2 regions of the Microbacterium sp. ZW3a genome follow, and region 1 is predicted to be linked to the other one. Evidence: predicted binding sites of a transcription regulator. Region 1 holds the regulator's gene; the other holds the start of a gene.
What was found. Region 1 encodes HspR, which represses chaperone genes until heat shock. Its sites were predicted from a motif close to AAGTTGAGTCNNNNNGACTCAACTT; they were not measured.

Region 1 (9,848 bases):
ACGTCGTGTCCGCGCGCGACGAGCCCCGCGGCGAGGCGCTCGGCGAAGCGGGCCGCGCCGTTGACATGCGGGAGGAACGTGTCGGCGCCGATGAGGACCGTGAGCGGTCGATCAGCCGGAGCATGGTCGGCGGGCGTCGCAGGAGTGGTCACGTGTGGTGAGGCCTATCTGTGCGGCGGAACGGGTCGCACGGTGCGGTGCATGCGCCCGACAACTGTACCCGAGCGGTTTCGGAGTGCCCGGGAGGCCGCGACGGTGATGCGAGTGCCCCGCCCGGCGGCGGGCGGGCGGGGCACTCGGCGGCGGATCAGCGCGTCTCGTCGAGGGGCGGGTCGGGAACCGGTGCCCCCTGCGCGGGACGCGGGGGACCGTCGACCCCGGCCGCGGCCGTGACGTCGGGCACCGCGGCGGCCAGGGCCGACACCACGAGCGCATCGTCGGATGCCGGAGCGTCGGCGCCCTCCCGTGCGTCGGCGCCGCGCTCCCCGTCGCCCGAGGCCGTCGCATCGTGCGCGGTATCGACGTCGGACGCGGCGCTCTCGAACTGCGACTGGTACAGACGCCAGTACGCGCCGTGGGTCGCGATCAGCTCGTCGTGGGTGCCCTGCTCGACGATGTCGCCGTGCTCCATGACGAGGATGAGGTCGGCGTCACGGATCGTGGAGAGCCGGTGCGCGATGACGAACGACGTGCGGCCTTCGCGCAGCGCCGCCATGGCCTGCTGGAGCAGCAGCTCGGTGCGGGTGTCGACCGAGGAGGTCGCCTCGTCGAGGATCAGCACCGACGGCCGGGCGACGAATGCGCGTGCGATCGTGATGAGCTGCTTCTCGCCCGCCGAGACGTTTGCGGCGTCTTCGTCGAGCACGGTGTCGTACCCGTCGGGGAGCGAGTGCACGAACTGGTCGACGCGGGTGGCCACCGCGGCCTCGACGATCTCGTCGTCGGTGGCCGACTCGCGGCCGTAACGGATGTTGTCGCGGATCGTGCCGGCGAACAGCCACGGGTCTTGCAGCACCATGCCCGTACGGGCGCGCACATCGTCGCGGCGGAGGTCGGCGATGTTCTGCCCGTCGAGGAGGATGCGACCGCCGTCGAGTTCGTAGAACCGCATGATGAGGTTCACCAGCGTGGTCTTTCCCGCGCCCGTCGGGCCCACGATCGCTACCGTCTGCCCCGGCTCCACGCGGAACGACAGGTCGCGGATGAGCGGCCGGTCGGGAGTGTAGGAGAACCGCACCGAGGCGAACTCGATGACACCGCGACCCTCGACGTGTGCGGGGGCGTCGGCGGCATCCGGGTCTTGCTCGTCGGCGTCGAGCAGCGCGAAGACGCGTTCGGCCGAGGCCGTACCCGACTGCACCACCGCGGCCATGCCGCCCAGCTGCGACAGCGGCTGCGTGAACTGCTGCGAGTACTGGATGAACGCCTGCACGTCGCCCAGGCGGATCTGCCCGCCCGCGACCATGAGACCGCCGAGCACCGCGATCCCGACGTACGTGAGGTTTCCGACGAACATCATGCCCGGCATGATCATGCCGGAGAGGAACTGGGCCTTGAAGCTGGCGTCGAACAGCTCTTCGTTCTCGACCTCGAACTTCTCGCGCGCGTCTTTCTCGCGACCGTAGACCTTGACCAGCGCGTGGCCCGAGAACGACTCCTCGACGCGGGCGTTGAGTCGGCCGACCTTCTTCCACTGCTCGCCGAAGGCCTGCTGCGACTTCGGGCCGATGACGCCGAAGATCACGGCCATGAGCGGCAGCGAAACGAGAGCGACGAGCGCGAGCTGCCACGAGATCGTGAACATCATGATGAGCACGCCGACCACGGTCAGCACCGAGGTCAGGGCGCTCGAGAGCGACTGCTGCATCGTCTGGGTGATGTTGTCGATGTCGTTGGTGACGCGCGAGATCAGCTCACCGCGCTGGACCTTGTCGAAGTACGACAGCGGCAGGCGGTTGATCTTGGCCTCGACGTCTTCGCGGAGGCGCCACATGGTGCGCACCATGATCACGTTGATCACGTAGCCCTGGATCCACGACAGCAGCGACGAGCCGACGTAGATCGCCAGCACCGTCACGATGACCATGCGCAGCGCATCGAAGTCGACGCCGGCCCCGACCTGGAAGTTGTCCATCGCCGAGACGATGTTGGCGATGTCGCCCTGACCGGCCGACCGCAGTGCCTCGACGACGGTGTCTTTCGGAGTGCCCGCCGGGAAGTTCTCGGCGAGACCGCGCGAGACGACGCCCTCGAAGATGATGTTCGTGGCGTCACCGAGGATGCGCGGCGCGAGCACCGCGAGCACGACGCCGAGCGCGCCGAGGACGGAGACGAAGGTGAACGACCACGCGTACGGGCGGAGCAGCCCGATGAGTCTGCGGAAGCTCGGACCGAACGCGGCCGCCTTGCCCGGCGCGACGCTGTTCCAGTCGCCCGAGTTCTGACGGGCCTGTTCGGCGAGTTCGAGCTCGGCGCGGTCTTCTTCGGTGAGGGCGTCGGGAGTGCTCATGCCTCCACCCCCAGCTGCGACTCGACGATCTCACGGTACGTGGGGCTGGTTCGCAGGAGCTCGTCGTGCGTACCCAGGGCCACCATGCGCCCGTCTTCGAGGACCACGATGCGGTCGGCTCCCGTGATCGTCGAGACGCGCTGCGCCACGACGATCTTGGTCACATCGGGCAACTCGTCCCAGAGCGCTTTGCGCAATCGCGCGTCGGTACTGAGGTCGAGCGCCGAGAACGAGTCGTCGAAGACGAGGACGCGCGGCCGGTGCACGATGGCCCGCGCGATCGCGAGGCGCTGTCGCTGGCCACCCGAGACGTTGGTGCCGCCCTGGGCGATGCGAGCCTCGAGGCCGCCCTCCATCTCTTGGACGAAGTCGCGCCCTTGCGCGATCTCGAGCGCGCGCCACAGCTCGTCGTCGGTCGCGTCTTCGCGGCCGAAGCGGAGGTTGGAGGCCACCGTGCCGCTGAAGAGGAAGGGCCGCTGAGGGACGAGACCGATTCCCCGCCACAGCCCGTCGAGATCGGCCTCGCGCACGTCGACGCCACCGATGCGCACGGCGCCGCCGGTCACGTCGAACAGGCGCGGGATGAGCGAGACGAGCGTCGTCTTGCCCGACCCGGTCGACCCGACGATCGCCACCGTCTCTCCGGGGGCCGCGGCGAAGGTGATGCCAGACACGACCGGCGCCTCGGCGCCGGGGTAGGCGAAGGCGACGTCGTCGAAGACCACCTCGCCCGGAGCGGGGAAGGCCGTCACGGGGTTCTCGGGGCGAACGAGGGTGGATTCGCTCTCGAGCACCTCGCCGATGCGCTCCGCCGAGACGGCGGCGCGCGGGATCATCACCGTCATGAAGCTGGCCATGAGCACGCCGCCGAGGATCTGCGCGACGTACTGGATGAAGGCGAACAGCGTCCCGATCTCGACACCGCCGGCATCGACCTGGATGCCGCCGAACCAGATGACACCGACCACGGTGACGTTCAGCACCAGCATCGCGAGCGGGAAGAGCAGCACGAAGAGCGAGCCCACCTTGCGGCCGACGACCATGATGTCGGTGTTGGCGTCGCGGAACCGCTCTTCTTCGATGCGCTCGCGGACGAACGCCCGCACGACGCGAACACCCGTGAGCTGCTCGCGCAGGATGCGGTTGACGGCGTCGAGCTTGACCTGGAAGCTCCGGAACAGCGGGACCATGCGGGCGATGATCAGGGCGACGGCCACCAGCAGCACGGGCACCGCGACGGCGATGAGCCAACTCAGCCCGACGTCTTGCTGCAGGGCCATGATGATGCCGCCGATGGCGAGCAGGGGCGCGCTCACGAGCATCGTCGCGCCCATCATCGCCAGCATCTGCACCTGCTGCACGTCGTTGGTGTTGCGAGTGATGAGGGAACCGGCACCGAACTGCGACAACTCTCGCTCGGAGAAGCCGCTCACGCGCTCGAACACGTCGCGGCGGATGTCACGGCCGGCCGCCATCGCCGCGCGCGCGGCGAAGTAGGTGGCGATCACCGACGCCGTGATCTGGCCCAGGGAGATGACGAGCATGATCGCGCCACGCGACCAGATGTAGCCCGTGTCTCCGCGGGCGACGCCGAGGTTGATGATGTCGGCGTTCAAGCGCGGCAGATACAGGGTCGCGAACGCGGACGCTGCCTGGAAGACCAGGATGGCGACGAGAAGCACGCGGTACCGCGAGAGGTAGCGGATGAGGAGTTTGCCGAGCACGAGGCCCCCCGGGAAAGGATCGAGCGCGGTCGCGATGACCGCGGAACATAGCCTGGCACGGACCTCCGACATCCGGGAGAGCGCTCTCTCCACCCCGGCATCCCGTGCCGTCTGTCGGCCGCGCCTCGTAGGCTGAATGCCATGCCTCATCTCCAGGCCGACGCCCCCGCCGACCGCTGGGTGCCCGTGACGGGTTCCCTGGGATTCCGCGGGCGACGCCACCGCAAAGCCGCCATCCGGATGCTGTTGTCACAGGCCAACCGGGCGACCGGCGCGACCGAGCGCCCGGGCGGCGGGATGTTCGCCTGGGTGGTGAGCCAGGCGGCTCCCCTGCTGATGCGACGCGCGGCGGGACGGGTGCTCGTGTGGGTGTGGAAGACCGAGCCCGACCTCCTCGTGGTGATGGCCCAGCTGCAGGAGATCACCCCGCAGCTGCGGGCCGCGCGGGCGATGATGCCGATGGAGTACGACGACACCGAGTCGTTCCGCAGCCCGTACCTGGGTGCGGGCGAGAAGCTCGCGATGCCCCTGCCGTCCGACCCGCGCACTCCCCCGTTCGCGACCTACACGTGGGACACCGGCGCGCACTTCGTCACCGTCACGGCGGTGTGCGGCGACCGCGAGCGATTCGGCACGGTGATCGCGGCCGTCGACGATCTCGCCCGCACCGTGCGGGTCGTCGACGAGATGCGGGTGGGCGAGTCCGCGACCGTGCTCCGGCTCGATCCCGCCTGACCTGGCGCGGGTCGATCGGCGCCGGCGGTCGATCCGCCGGGCTGCTGGCGCAGGGAGACCGTCACCCGCGGTTCTGCGGATCGCTCCCGCCCGGGGCCGGAGCCCGCAGTGCCGCCAACACGCGGTCGACATCGGCGCGTGTGGCCGGGCGCTGGTCCTCGTGTCCGCGCGTCGCGCGCTCGAGCACCCACGAGGCGAATGTCGCCGTGATGAGGCCCACGAGCACGACGCCACAAATCATCAGCAACACCGCCACGACGCGCCCTTCCACGGTGATCGGGGTGAAGTCGCCGTAGCCGACGGTCGTGATGGTGCAGAACGCCCACCAGACGGCATTGCCGAAGCTCGTGATGGTCGCCCCGGGCGCATGCCGCTCGGCCGAGAGAACGGCCAGCGACGCCTGCCAGATGAGAAGGAGGGCGATACCCGCGCCGTAGATGAGCATCTGGGCCCGCAGCGAGCTGCCGACGCTCTTGGTGAAGGAGGCCAACCGCGTGAACGCGCCGAGAAGCCGCACCGGGCGGAGGGTGGGGAGGATCACGACGAGAACGTCGAAGAGGTGCGACCGCACCCAGAGCCGCTTCGGGCTGCTCAGGAACAGACGCGCGAAGTAGTCGGTGAGGAACATCACCCACGTCAGCGCGACGACCGTCGAGCAGACGACCGACCACACCCCGACGAGGTCGCCGATCACCTGGAAGGTGTACGCGAAGAGGAAGGCCAGGGCGGCGATGGTGAGCGGCCAGTACGTCGCGCGCCCCCACGCGACGCTCGCACGGGTCTCGCCCCTCCTGCCTGCGATCGCGCGACGGAACGGCCCCGCGGTCACCGCCGCGTCCTCACCCTGAGCGCTTGTCGTCCTCGAGCCCATGAGTGAACTTTACGGCTCGGGATGCCGCCGCCCGCTCGACCCGCTGCGGGCTGGTCTGGGGAGAGCAGCGCCGCACCGCATGCCCGCGGTCATCCCGGCTCAGTCGTCGTAGGCGTCGTGCGGACGCCAGAGCACGACGTCGGTGGCGCGGCGCACGCGCGCACCGTGGCGCAGCGTGACGACCGCGCCCGTGGCTCCGGCGGCGAACACGCGGGCGCCCGGCCGCGACTGCCGCTCGGCCATGAGCTGACGCTCGAGGTCGTTCACGCGCCGCGCGAGCTCGTGCACGCGCTCCTCGAGGGCGAGCAGTCGCGCGATCGCCGGCAGGCTCATGCCCTCGCTCGACAGGCGCGCGACCTCCCGCAGCTGCTGCACGTGGCGGCTGGAGTAGCGGCGCGAACCGCCCTGCGTGCGCGCAGGCACGACGAGCCCGAGCCGGTCGTACTGCCGCAGCGTCTGCGGGTGCATGTTCGACAGCTCGGCCGCGACGGCGATCGCGAAGATCGGGGCGTCCTCGTCGAGTTCCTTGTCGGACACGGCCTCTCCTCTCTCGTCGATCGCCAGGCTCCTGGCATCCGATCATTCCGGATGCCAGGAGCCCCGCGTCACCGGCGCGCCTTGGCCATCAGGTCGGCGCGGGGGTTTTCTTTCGGTTCGAGCTCGTGGAAGCGCTCGAGCGCTTCGCGCGCGGCCTCGTCGAGGTGCGTGGGCACGGCCACCTGCACCTCGGCAAGGAGATCGCCCGTGCCCTTGGACGAGTGGATGCCACGACCCTTGACCCGCAACACCCGCCCGGACGGCGTGCCCGGGGCGACCCGCAGACGCACGGGTTCTCCGCCCATCGTGGGCACCTCGATCGTCGCGCCCAGCGCCGCCTCGGTGAAGGTGACGGGGACCGTCAGCCGCAGGTTGAGGCCGTCGCGCGAGAAGACCGGGTGCGGCCGCACCGCGACCGTCACGACGATGTCGCCGCTCTCGCCGCCGTCCGGCGACGGGCGGCCCCGGCCACGCAGACGGATCTTCTGGCCGTCCGACACCCCCGCGGGGACCTTGACCTTGAACGGGACGTTGTCTTCACCCTGCAGGGTGATCGTCTCGCCCGTGGCCGCGGTGACGAAGTCGAGCGTCGTGCGGGCCGTGACGTCGGCGCCGCGCTGCGGGCCGCCGAAGCCGCGGTAGCCGCCGGTCGTCTGACCGAACCGGCCCGACCCGAAGCCGCCCGCCTGCTGGTCGAACATCGAGAAGAAGTCGTCGAACCCGCCGGGCGGGGGACCCGACGCGCCGCCGCGCTGCTGCCCGAAGCGGCTGAAGACGTCGTCGAAGCCGCCTCCCGCGCCCGACCCCGGAGCGGAGAAGCGCGCCCCCGAGCCCATGGCCCGGATCTGGTCGTACTCCTCGCGCTGTTCCGGATCGTTCAGCACGGCGTACGCCTCGCTGATCTCTTTGAACTTCGCCTCGGCCTTGGCGTCACCCGGGTTCGAGTCGGGGTGGTACTGGCGCGCGAGCTTGCGGTACGTCTTCTTGAGATCGGCCGCACTCACGCTCTTGTCGACGCCGAGGACCTTGTAGAAGTCCTTGTCGAACCAGTCCTGACTCGCCATCGGTCCTCCTACTCGGCCGGCACGGCGACGACGACCTTGGCCGGTCGCAGCTCGGTCGAGCCGAGGCGGTAGCCCACCTCGACGACCTCGAGCACGGTGGCCTCGGTCACGCCCGGCGTGGGCGCCTGGAAGATCGCCTCGTGCTGCTGCGGGTCGAAGGGCTCGCCCGCGGTACCGAACGAGACCACGCCGAGCCGCTCGGCCACGGCGCGCACCTTGTCGCCGATGGCGGCGAAAGCAGTGCCCTCGACGAGGTCGCCGTGCTTGACCGCGCGGTCAAGGTCGTCCATGACGGGGAGCAGGCCCTTCACGGCCTCGCCCTTCGCGCGCTCGATCTCGCGTTCGCGCTGCTCTTCGGTGCGCCGGCGGTAGTTGGCGTACTCGGCCTGCAGGCGCTTGAGGTCGGTCAGCAGCGAGGCCTCCTTGTCGGTGGCCCCCTCCGCTGCGGCTTCGGGGGTCTGCTCAGCGCCGAGGATGTCCTCGATGGTCAGGCCCTCGGCATCCGGGGTCTGGTCCGACGGCGCGGGGCCGGAGGTGTTCTCCTCCGGCCCCGTCTCGTCAGGACCGGCGCCCGAGCCCTGGGGCTGTTCGTCGTCCTTGTGTGCCATGGCTTCTGTCGCTTACTTCTTGTCGTCGTTCGGCTCGTCGTCGACGACCTCGGCGTCGATCACGTCTTCCTCGGGGTTCGGCGTCTCACCGTTGCCGGGCTGGCCGACGTTCGGGTCGGCCTGCTCGCCCTGGGCCTGCGACGAGGCGTAGATGGCCTCGCCGAGCTTGCCCTGGCTGGCGTTGAGCTTGTCGAACGCGGTCTTGACCGCGTCGTCGTCGTCGCCGGCGAGGGCCGTCTTCAGCGCGTCGACGTCGGCCTGGACCTCGGTCTTGACCTCTTCGGGCAGCTTGTCTTCGTTGTCCTTGATCAGCTTCTCGATCGAGTACGACAGGGTCTCGGCCTGGTTGCGGGTCTCGGCGGACTCGCGGCGCTTCTTGTCTTCGGCCGCGTTCTCCTCGGCCTCGCGCACCATGCGCTCGATGTCTTCCTTGGGCAGCGACGAGCCGCCCGTGATCGTCATCGACTGCTCCTTGCCAGTGCCCTTGTCTTTCGCGGACACGTGCACGATGCCGTTGGCGTCGATGTCGAAGGTGACCTCGACCTGCGGGATGCCACGGGGAGCCGGCGCGATACCGGTGAGCTCGAAGGTCCCCAGCGGCTTGTTGTCGCGGGTGAACTCGCGCTCGCCCTGGAAGACCTGGATCGCGACCGACGGCTGGTTGTCGTCGGCAGTCGTGAAGGTCTCGCTGCGCTTGGTGGGGATGGCGGTGTTGCGCTCGATGAGCTTGGTCATGATGCCACCCTTGGTCTCGATACCGAGGCTCAGGGGGGTGACGTCGATGAGCAGGACGTCCTTGCGCTCGCCCTTGAGGACACCGGCCTGCAGGGCAGCGCCCACGGCCACGACCTCGTCGGGGTTGACGCCCTTGTTGGCGTCTCGACCGGTCTCCTTCTTCACCAGCTCGGCGACCGCGGGCATGCGGGTCGAGCCACCGACGAGCACCACGTGCGCGATGTCGTCGACCTTGACGCCGGCCTCACGGATGACATCCGAGAAGGGCTTGCGGGTGCGGTCGAGGAGGTCTTTGGTGAGGTCCTCGAACTTGGCGCGCGAGAGCGTCTCGGACAGCGACACGGGACCCGAGTCGGTGAGCGAGAGGTACGGCAGGTTGATGCTCGCCGACGTGGACGACGAGAGCTCCTTCTTGGCCTGCTCCGCGGCCTCCTTCAGGCGCTGCAGGGCGATCTTGTCGCCCGAGACGTCGACACCGGTGGTGTCTTTGAACTGCTTGATCAGGTAGTCGACGACGCGCTGGTCCCAGTCGTCGCCGCCGAGGCGGTTGTCACCGGCGGTGGCGCGCACCTGGATGGTTGAGAAGTCGTCGTCTTTGCCCACCTCGAGCAGCGAGACGTCGAACGTTCCGCCACCGAGGTCGAAGACGAGGATGAGCTCGTCTTCCTTGCCCTTGTCGAGGCCGTACGCGAGGGCCGCGGCGGTGGGCTCGTTGATGATGCGCAGCACGTTCAGGCCCGCGATCTCGCCGGCCTCCTTCGTCGCCTGACGCTCGGCGTCGTTGAAGTACGCGGGCACCGTGATGACGGCATCCGTCACCGAGTCGCCCAGGTACTCCTCGGCGTCGCGCTTGAGCTTCTGGAGGATGCGCGCCGAGATCTCTTGCGGCGTCCACTTCTTGCCGTCGACGTCGAAGCTCCAGGTGGTGCCCATGTGGCGCTTGACACTGGAGATGGTGCGGTCGACGTTGGTCACGGCCTGGCGCTTGGCGGTCTCGCCGACGAGCACCTCGCCGTCTTTCGTGTACGCGACGACCGAGGGGGTCGTGCGGAAGCCTTCGGCGTT
Region 2 (9,848 bases), 920 kb from region 1:
CATAGTTGCGGCCGACGAAGAGTTCGGCGCCGGCCTGGAGGGCGATCGCGACGACCAGCACGGCCCACGCCGGCAGCTGAAGCGCGAGCAGGCCCGCGGCGATGAGGACGCCGAGGAGCGTGCCCACGAGGCGCTGCACGCCACGGACGAGGCGCGCGGTCACGTGAGCGCCGCCCACGGCCGCGACGGCGCCGACCATCGCCCAGTACCAGTGGGTGCCCACGAGGAGTGCCCCGGCGACCCCGGCGAGCAGCGCCGCGAGGCCGACCGTCGCGGTCATCTCCCACGCCACGGCGCCGATCGGTGGGCGAGGTCGCGTCGGCGGTCGCCACGACCCGCGCCGCGCAACGACGAACAGTGCGGTGACGAGGAGGCTCCACACGACACTGCTCCCGGCGACCACGAGCACCGTCAGGAACGTGCTCGTCGTCGCCGGGAAGCTGGCGCACGCCCCCGCGGCGAAGACGCTGAACAGTGCGCCGGGAGGGTGCCACTGCGCCCGGTAGGCGATCAGCGTGACGATCGCGGCAACCACCGCGATCACCGCGACACTCACGAGTGCGGGGGCGGCGACGAGGGAGAGGGCCGTGCCCACCAGCATGGACGCGATCAGGATGCCACCGGCCGAGGCCTGCATCCGCACGCGCGTGCGCGGCAGATCGTGACGCCCGTACAGCGCGGCGAAGGCGCCGAACGACGCGTAGACGCTCAGGTCGAGCCGGCCGAGCGCCAGCAGGACGGCGAGCGGGACACCCACGCTGAGCGCCGCGCGCACCGCGACGCGGTGATCGCCCCGGTGCGGACCGATGCGGATCACCCCGGTCCACACGCGTCCCCGGGATTCCGCCATTTCTCCAGCGTACGCCGCGGTGCCGCGGTCGTTCGAACCTCGCGACCGTGGCATCCCGGCATCCGCTGTGATGGGGTGGACACATGGATGCCGACCGTGAGAAGCCCCCGATCGACCCCGGCCCCGAGCCCGACACGTCGACGGCGGCGGAGGGCGAGACCTCCGATCCGTCGCTCGACCACGACGATCATCCGATCGAGTAGACCCCGACCCTTCGACGTCGAAGGGTGCGGCGCGTGCGGGGCGAACCCGTTCCGTAGGGTGGAGGGTCCCCGACCCGTACGAGGAGAGACGTGTTCCGCACGCCCCTGACCCTGTTTCGCACGCTCGCGATCGCCGAGGCCATTTCGTGGACCCTCCTGATCGGCGGGCTCATTCTGCGCGCGACGGCCGACCTATCGATCGCGGTGTCGATCGGGGGTGGCATCCACGGGTTCGTCTTTCTCGCGTACGGCGCGACAGCGGTGCTCGTCGCGCTCAACCAGCGGTGGGGTGTGGGGCCCGCGGCGATTGCGATCGTCAGCGCCGTGATCCCGTACGCCACGATCCCCACCGAGGTGTGGCTCCACCGCACCGGGCGGCTGCGCGGCGCATGGCGGCTCGAAGACACCGCCGACCCGCGTGACGCGCGCCCCCTCGACCGGCTGCTGCGGTTCTTCCTGCGGCGGCCGTGGGTGCTCGGCATCCTGATCGCGCTCGCCGTGGCGCTGATCTTCGTGGTGCTGCTGACCCTCGGCCCGCCGGGCGGCAAGGGCTGAGACGTCTGGGCCATGTCCCACTTTTGGCTGTCTGCTGAGGCTCTTGCCGACCATTTGTGGGACATGCGCCGCCAGAAGTGGGACGAGGTCTAGCGGTCGGCGCTCAGCTCCGGGTCGAGACCGTGACGGTGAACTTGCGGTCGCGAGCGACCTGACGTGTCGGTCCGACCAGGCGCTCCAGCGCCGGCCGGTACTGCAGGGCCGAATTCCAGACCGTCCACAGCTCGCCGCCGGGACGCAGAACGCGCGCGGCGTCGGCGAACATGCGCGGGGCGATGCCCTCGGTGATGGCCGCCCCCGTGTGGAACGGCGGGTTCAGCGCGATGAACGACGCACTGCCGTCGGGCTGCGCGCTCAGCAGATCGTCGCGCACGACGTCGACGCGCTCGGCGACGCCGTTCGCCTCGGCCGTTGCGCGCGCCGACGCCACGGCGACGGCCGACTGATCGCACGCCACCACGCGGAGGGACGGATGCCGCGTCGCCAGGGCCGCGGCCACGACGCCCGTTCCGCACGCGTAGTCGATGGCGTCGTCGCCCCGAGGCTCGGGGAGGTGGGCGAGGAGGAGGCGTGTGCCTATGTCGATCGACGCCCCGGCGAAGACCCCGCCGAACGCGCGGACCTCGAGCCCGTCGACGCGCGCGCGCTCGGGCTCCGGATCGGTGCCGTCTCGCGGCCCCCGCGCGACGAGCACCCGCGACTTCTGACGGGCGTGCGTGACATCGACGCGGTCGAAGTGCTCGCGCACCACGTCGTTCATGGTGACGGTCATGTGCTTGAGGCGTCCGCCGGCGAACACGACGGCGTCGGGGTGCGCGTGCGCGGCGATGACGCCCGCGATGTCGCGCAGCGCGTGCAGTGACCGGGGGAGGCGCAGCAGCACGACGCGCGCGTCGGCGAGCAGGGCGGCATCCCGGTCGTGCGTGGTGAACGTGCCGTCGAGGCCCGCCCGGGCGGCGTTGGCGGCGAGCGCGCGTTCGCCGGTCAGGCTGTCTTGGTGCACGCGGATGCCACGCGCCCCCGCGTCGGCGGAGCCGAGGGTCAGGGCGCCGTAGGCATCGTCGATCACGACGAGCTGCCCGTCGTCGAGCGCGGCCCGCGCAGCGGCGGACTCGTCGAGGATCAGGCGGTCGGCGGCATCCACGGCCACGAGGTCGGGAGCCTCGAAGTCGGGCCAGCGGCGGAGGTCGTCGAGGGAGAAGGGCACCCGGTAACGCTACTCGGGTGCCGGGGTTTCCCCCCGACGCGTGGAGCCGGACCCGGCGAGAAACGCCGATCGCGGCGAGAAACGCCGTGCGAACGCGTTTGTCGCCGTAGACCGCGTTTCTCGGTGGAGGGCGGGGACTTACCGGGTGCCGAAGTGGAAGGGCAGCGCCAGCGAGGCGGCGACGAGGATGATGCCGAGAGCGAAGAACAGCCCCGGTGCGGCCAGCGAGAACGACAGACCGAACAGCAGCATTCCGCCGAGGAACAGGAGGAGCGAGACGATGAACATGAGGATCCCTTCGGTCGCTCCAGGCTATCGTGCCGCGTCGGGGTCGAGGTTCCGCCCCGCCCGCTCGCCCAGCGCCTCGTGCGTCCAGAGCGTGCTTCCGGCGACGGCGGCGGGCATCACGGCTACGGCGCCCAAAGGGATGAGGAAGCACAGCTGCGTCGCGACGCCGAAGCCCAGGGCGCGCGCCCGGTTCGCGCGGAGCACCGCGCGTCGGGCGCGCCGATCGAGGCCCCGCGCCGCGAGCGCGCGCGAGGTGAGTTCGTCGGCGAGCAGCCATCCGGTCAGGAGCAGTCCCACCATGAACCCGAGCACCCCGCCCACGAGCGGGATGAGCCCGAGGAGCCACGCGGCGAGGGCGGAGAGGGCACCGCGCGCGATCAGTCGCACGGCGTCGCCGATCGCCCGCCAGAAGCCGTACTCGGTCTCGGGGACGTGCCCAGTGGCCGACAGTTCGGTGGCGCGCCAGATGCGGTCGTAGAAGGGTTCGCCCACGGTGAGGGTGACCGCGGTGAACGACACGATCGCGAGAAACGCCACCGCGCCGAACGAGGCGACGCCGATCGCCGTGCGCACGATCGTGGCCCAGAGCGGATCCCAGTCGTCGGCGAAGGGCGTCCAGTCGTCGACGACGTTGCCCAGCAGCACCGCCCACGCCACGAGGGCGGCGGCGAACAGCAGACCCACGACGAATCCCGGGATGAGACCGAGGGCCATCGCCCCGGGCGAGCGGCGCCACTGGCCGAGGCCGCGCAGGAGCATCCGTGCGCCCTGGAGGAACTCGTGCATGCGTGAAGTCTCGCATCTCGCGGTGGAGGCGGCCGGGTCCGGCGCCGCCGGACGCCGTGTCGGTGGCAGCTGCGAGGATGTGCGCATGCGCCTCCGCACCACGTCGACGCAGCGCACGTACCGGTACGTGCGGCTGTCGATCATCGGCGCGACCGCGCTGTTGGCCGTGTCGGTCGCTCTTCAGATGGCGACCGGCGGAGTCCTCCCGTCGTTGAGCGCCGCGTACTACACGCCCGCGGGCCCGCTCTTCGTCGGGAGTCTGTGCGCCGTCGCGCTCGCGCTGTTCGTCCTGTCGGGGCGGAGCGTCGAGCAGGGGCTCCTCGACGTGGGCGCGGTGCTCGCTCTCGCGGTCGCGGTCGTGCCGACGACCGTCGAGGGCCCGGCCTGTCCCGGGGGTGGGCGGTGCGTTCCGGCCGCGGTCGTGCCGACGGTGGTGAACAACGGGGTGGCCGTGGCATCCGTCGTGCTGGCCGGTGTGATCGTGGCGGTCATTCTGGCGGCGGTGCAGGGGACGCTGTCGCGCGGGGTTCTCCTGACCACGGCGGCGGTGGCGGCGGTGCCCGTGGGGTTCGGTGCCTGGGCGGCGCTGGATCCGTACAGCTTCCTCGCGGTGGCGCACAACGTCGCCGCGATCGCGTTCTTCGTGCTCGTCGCCGCCGTCTCGTCGATCGCCGCCTGGCGACCGCAGGGCGTCCGGAGGGGGCTGCGCGGCGCGTACGCGACGGTGGCGATCGGCATCCTGGTGTGTCTGGCGGGTGTGCTCGTCGCTCTCGCCGCAGGTCTGCCGGGCGACGTGCCGTGGGTGCTCGTGGGGGAGGGGGCGGCGCTCGCGCTGTTCGCGGTGTTCTGGATCGTCCAGACCGCCGAACTCTGGAACGATCCCGACCCGGCGCTCCGCGCCTGAGGACGCCGGGAATATCCTCGGAACCCCTCCGTTGAACTTGATACGCAGTCGCTCAAGTCCGAAACTTGAGTCTGTTCGACTCACGTATCACAGGAGACGGAATTGCCCGAAGATGTCACCCCCGGTGCCGGGGACAACGGCGCCCAGTCGTTCGACGAGTTCCTCGCGCGCTACCTCGCGGGCGAGCGTGCCCGCGCCGAACGCTCCATCGACCTGAGCCGGTTCCTCAGCTCCCGCACGCAGGAGGCGCTGCAGCAGGCCGGACGCTTCGCCCTCGGTCGCGGACAGCGCGAACTCGACGCGTTGCACGTGCTGCACGTGCTCGTCGGGCAGTCGCCCGCGCGCGAGGCCGTGTCGCGCCTGGGAGCTGACCCCGCCGCGATCGCGCGCGCTGCGGAAAGCCGTCTGCCCGCCGCGGGACCCGCCGCCGACATCGACGGCGCCGTGGTCGCCGGGTCGGTGCAGCGCGCGCTGTTCCACGCCTTCCAGGTGGCCCGCGCCGCCGGGTCGACCTACGTCGACCCCGACCACCTCTTCTTCGCGCTCGTGCTCGCGCAGGACGCCCCCGCCGGGCAGATCCTCGCGCAGGCCGGTGTCACCGCCGAGGCGCTCACCCAGGGCGTGCGCGAGACCCTCGTGGGCGGCGACGAAGCCACGGTCGCCGCCGACACGGCATCCGCGACCCCCAACCTCGACCGCTTCGGCACCGACCTCACCGCCCTCGCCCGCGAGGGACGGCTCGACCCGGTGATCGGTCGCGCCGACGAGATCGAGCAGACCCTCGAGATCCTCAGCCGCCGCACGAAGAACAACCCCGTGCTCATCGGCGAAGCGGGCGTTGGCAAGACCGCTGTCGTCGAGGGCCTCGCCCGCGCGATCGTCGAGGGCGACGTGCCCGAGCAGCTGCGCGAGACGCGGGTCGTGTCGATCGACCTGGCCGCGATGCTCGCCGGAGCCCGCTACCGCGGCGATTTCGAGGAGCGCCTGACGCAGACCATGGACGAGATCGCCGCGCAGTCGGGCGGGCTCGTGGTGTTCATCGACGAGATCCACACCATCGTCGGTGCGGGTGCCGGCGGCGAGGGCGCGATGGACGCCGGCAACATCCTCAAGCCGCGTCTGGCTCGGGGCGAGGTGCACCTCATCGGTGCCACCACGCTCAAGGAGTACCGCACGATCGAGAAGGACCCCGCTTTGGAGCGGCGCCTGCAGCCCGTGCGCGTCGGCGAGCCCTCCGTACCGGACGCCGTCGAGATCCTGCGGGGTCTGCGCTCCGCGTACGAGGAGCACCACGGCGTGACCTACACCGACGAGGCCCTCCGCGCCGCGGTCGAACTCGGTCACCGGTACCTGCCCGACCGGGTGCTGCCCGACAAGGCGATCGACCTCATCGACCAGGCGGGCGCACGTCTGCGCCTGCGCCTCGGGGCGAAGGTCGACGTGTCGGAGCTCGTGTCCCGCCTCGCCGAGCTCGAGGCCGACAAGAACGCCGCCGTCTCGGCCGAGCACTACGAGGAGGCCTCGCGCCTGCGCGACGAGATCGCCGCGGTGCAGCAGCGCCTCGACGCCGTGACGTCGGCCCCGGCCGCGGGAACGGTCGTCGACGAGCCCGAGATCGCCGCGGTGATCAGCCGGGCGACCGGCATCCCCGCCGCGCGTCTGACCGCGACCGAGCGCGGACGCCTGGCCGGACTCGAGGACGAGCTGCACGCCCGGGTCATCGGACAGGATGCCGCCGTCACCGCCGTCGCGAAGGCCGTGCGCCGCAACCGCACCGGTCTCGGCGACGAGCACCGGCCGGTCGGATCGTTCCTGTTCCTCGGTCCCACCGGCGTCGGCAAGACCGAGCTGGCCAAGGCCCTGGCCGGGTCGCTCTTCGACGACGACTCCGCCGTGATCCGCTTCGACATGAGCGAGTTCGGCGAACGGCACACCGTGTCGCGCCTGATCGGTGCCCCTCCGGGATACGTCGGCTACGACGAGGCCGGTCAGCTCACCGAGCGCGTGCGCCGCAACCCCTACTCGGTCGTGCTGTTCGACGAGATCGAGAAGGCCCATCCCGATGTCTTCACCCTGCTGCTGCAGGTGCTCGACGACGGGCGCCTCACCGATGGTCAAGGACGCACGGTCGACTTCCGCAACACCGTGATCGTGATGACGTCGAACCTGGGCGGTGAGGTGCTGGCATCCCGGTCGGGGGCGATCGGATTCACCACGACCGGGCGGGAGTTCGCCGACGACGACCTGCGCGATCGCGTCATGGGCAAGCTCCGCGAGGCGATGCGGCCCGAGTTCCTCAACCGCATCGACGACATCGTCATCTTCCGCAAGCTCGAGAAGGCGCAGCTGCGCGAGATCGTTCGGCTGCTGCTGGGCGCGACCTCGCGGCGGCTGGCCGCGCGCGAAGTGTCGATCGAGGTCACCGAGGCGGCCATCGACCGGCTCGCCGAGGTCGGGTACGAGCCCGAGTACGGCGCGCGGCCGCTGCGACGGCTCATCCAGCGCGAGATCGACGACCGCATCGCCGACCTGTTCGTCTCGGGCGAGATCACCGACGGGGGAGCGGTGACGGTGGATGCCACGGCATCCGGGTTCGTCGTCCGAGCCGCCGTGGAGGCGCTCGCCGCGTGACGGCTGTGGGGCCCCCGGAACCTTCGGGTTCCGGGGGCCCTGTGCTGTCTCCGGCCGGCGCGGTCGCTCGCAGAACTCCTGCGGGTCGCGGCATCCGGGGTCCGGTTTGCGGGTCCGGGCGCATTCTGCAGGAGTTGTGATGGATGCCACGGGTGCCGGGTGCGATGTCGGTGGGACAGGGCAGAGTAGGGGCATGAGTCGTATCGGAGCGATCTTCAGTCCCTACCCGCACCCGCCCGAGGAGTTGCGCGATGCCGCGCGCGCCGCGGAAGATGCCGGCATCGAAGAGCTGTGGCTGTGGGAGGACTGTTTCCGCTCCTCGGCGTGGGCGGCCGCCGCGGCGGCACTGGCCGTGACCGACCACCTCCGCGTCGGCGTGGGCATCGCCCCTCTCCCGCTGCGCAACGTCGCGGCATCCGCGATGGAGGTCGCCACGATCGAGCGCCTGTTTCCGGGCCGTCTGCTGCCGGGGTTCGGTCACGGCGTGCAGGACTGGATGCGGCAGGTCGGGGCCAAGGCGGCCTCGCCGCTGACGCTCATGCAGGAGCAGCTGCCCGCCCTGCGCGCGCTGCTCGCGGGTGACACCGTGAGCGCCGAGGGACGCTACGTGCGCCTGCGCGATGTCACCCTCGACTGGCCACCGGCCGAGGCGCCGCGCGTGTACGCGGCGGCGGAGGGGCCGAAGACGCTGCACCTCGCGGGTGCGGTGGCCGACGGGGTCATCCTCGACAGTCGGCACACCGTCGATGAGATCGCCGAGGCGGTCCGCGCGGTGCGCGCCGGCAGGGGTGAAGCCGGACGCGAGGGTGCCCCCGACATCGTGGCGTACGTGCTCACGGCCTTCGGCCCGGGGGCCCACGAGCGTACGGCCGCCGTGCTGAAAGACCGACCGGATGCCGCCGACCGCGCGCTCGCCGGCTCCGTGGCCGAGGTCGCCGAGGGCGTGGCGCGGTTCCAGGCCGCGGGGGTCGACGACGTCGTGCTGCTTCCCACCGACGACGCTGATCTGCACACGTTCTTCTCCGCCGTGGGCCAGGTCGCGCTCGAGCTGCCCGACGCCGGGGGCGTGTCGTGAGGCGCGGCGCGGTTTCGCTCGGCGTCGCCGGGTCGCTCGGCCCCGAGGCGATCGCCGAGATCGCCGTCGCTGTCGAGCGCGCGGGCTTCGACACGCTCTGGGTCAACGACACCCCCGACGGCGATGCGCTGGCCGCGCTCGCCGCCGCGGCGCACGTCACGCAGCGGCTGCGGCTCGCGACCGGGGTCGTGCCGGTCGACCGCCGACCGGCCGCCGAGATCGCCGCCGAGGTGGCCTCGCTCGGCCTCCCCGCCGACCGCCTGACGATCGGCATCGGGTCGGGCATCGCGAAGGCGGGGGCGCTCGCGCGCGTCCGCGACGCCGTCGATGTGCTCGGCGACGCGGGGGTGCCCCGCGTGATCGTGGGCGCGCTGGGCCCGAAGATGCGCCACCTGGGTGCCGAACGCGCGCAGGGCGTGCTGCTCAACTGGGTGCCGCCGACCGAGGCGCGCGCGCAGGCCGAGGCGCTGCACGCGGTCGCGCCCGGCGCGCACGTCGCCGTCTACGTGCGCACGGCGATCTCCTCGGCGGCGCGCGAACGCCTCGATGCCGAAACCGCGCGGTACGCCTCGTTCCCGAACTACGCCGCGAACTTCGCGCGGATGGGGGTGGATGCCGCCGACACGACGATCCGCGACGTCACCGACCTGGCCGATGCCCTCGACGCGTACACCGCTGCCGCCGACGAGGTCGTGCTGCGCGCGATCGTTCCCGACGACACGGTCGCCGCCTACGTCGAGTTCGCGCGGCGGACGGGGCCTGCTCCGCTCTGATGTCGCGCGCGGGCCCGGGCCGGCGCGGCCCCGTGCGAATCGGGCGACCCGGCCCGTGGCATCCGTGTGCCTGAGACACTGATCGGATGCCACGACGTCGAGGTCTCCCCGTCCGCTCGGTCGCCCGAGGGGCGCTGGCGTTGCTGCTGATCGCCGCCGGTGTCAGCCACGTGACGTGGGGTCGTCGCGGATACCGCATCGTCGTGCCGGACTGGGCGACGCGGATGCTGCACACCGACAAGGACGCCATCGTCGTGGCATCCGGAGCGGTGGAGGTGTTGCTCGGGACCGCTCTCGTCGCCCTGCCGCGAGAGCGTCGCCGGGTCGGGGCGGTGATCGCGGCGTTCTTCGTCGCCGTGTTCCCGGGCAATGTGCACCAGTGGCGCACGGGCCGCTCGGCCCCGGGCCTGACCACGGATCGCGCGCGCTTCGCGCGGCTCTTCCTGCAGCTTCCGCTCGTGGCGTGGGCGTGGTGGGCGACGCGCGAGCGCTGACGGTGGGCGCTGGCTTCGGTTCGGGCGGTGGTTGCGCGGTGTCACACCCGCGATAAACGCGATTCCCGACCAGAAACGCGCC

Region 2: ACU6WY_RS09865 (ATP-dependent Clp protease ATP-binding subunit) is a predicted target of HspR. The motif match lies at 4,856-4,880, and genes of this name have one in related genera.

What each region holds. Positions count from the first base shown of each region.
Region 1 covers NZ_CM169903.1:3,014,299-3,024,146, forward strand. Annotated here, with positions in the region: gene ACU6WY_RS14070 (glycosyltransferase) at 1-152, opposite strand, end outside; gene ACU6WY_RS14075 (ABC transporter ATP-binding protein) at 308-2,509, opposite strand; gene ACU6WY_RS14080 (ABC transporter ATP-binding protein) at 2,506-4,233, opposite strand; gene ACU6WY_RS14085 (hypothetical protein) at 4,375-4,968, shown strand; gene ACU6WY_RS14090 (potassium channel family protein) at 5,030-5,839, opposite strand; gene ACU6WY_RS14095 (heat shock protein transcriptional repressor HspR) at 5,939-6,376, opposite strand; gene ACU6WY_RS14100 (DnaJ C-terminal domain-containing protein) at 6,445-7,440, opposite strand; gene ACU6WY_RS14105 (nucleotide exchange factor GrpE) at 7,449-8,048, opposite strand; gene dnaK (molecular chaperone DnaK) at 8,061-9,848, opposite strand, start outside.
Region 2 covers NZ_CM169903.1:2,089,309-2,099,156, reverse strand. Annotated here, with positions in the region: gene ACU6WY_RS09895 (FUSC family protein) at 1-850, opposite strand, end outside; gene ACU6WY_RS09890 (DUF3817 domain-containing protein) at 1,144-1,608, shown strand; gene ACU6WY_RS09885 (class I SAM-dependent methyltransferase) at 1,712-2,815, opposite strand; gene ACU6WY_RS09880 (hypothetical protein) at 2,954-3,103, opposite strand; gene ACU6WY_RS09875 (EI24 domain-containing protein) at 3,128-3,889, opposite strand; gene ACU6WY_RS09870 (hypothetical protein) at 3,975-4,793, shown strand; gene ACU6WY_RS09865 (ATP-dependent Clp protease ATP-binding subunit) at 4,896-7,424, shown strand; gene ACU6WY_RS09860 (LLM class flavin-dependent oxidoreductase) at 7,618-8,499, shown strand; gene ACU6WY_RS09855 (LLM class flavin-dependent oxidoreductase) at 8,496-9,272, shown strand; gene ACU6WY_RS09850 (DoxX family protein) at 9,359-9,766, shown strand.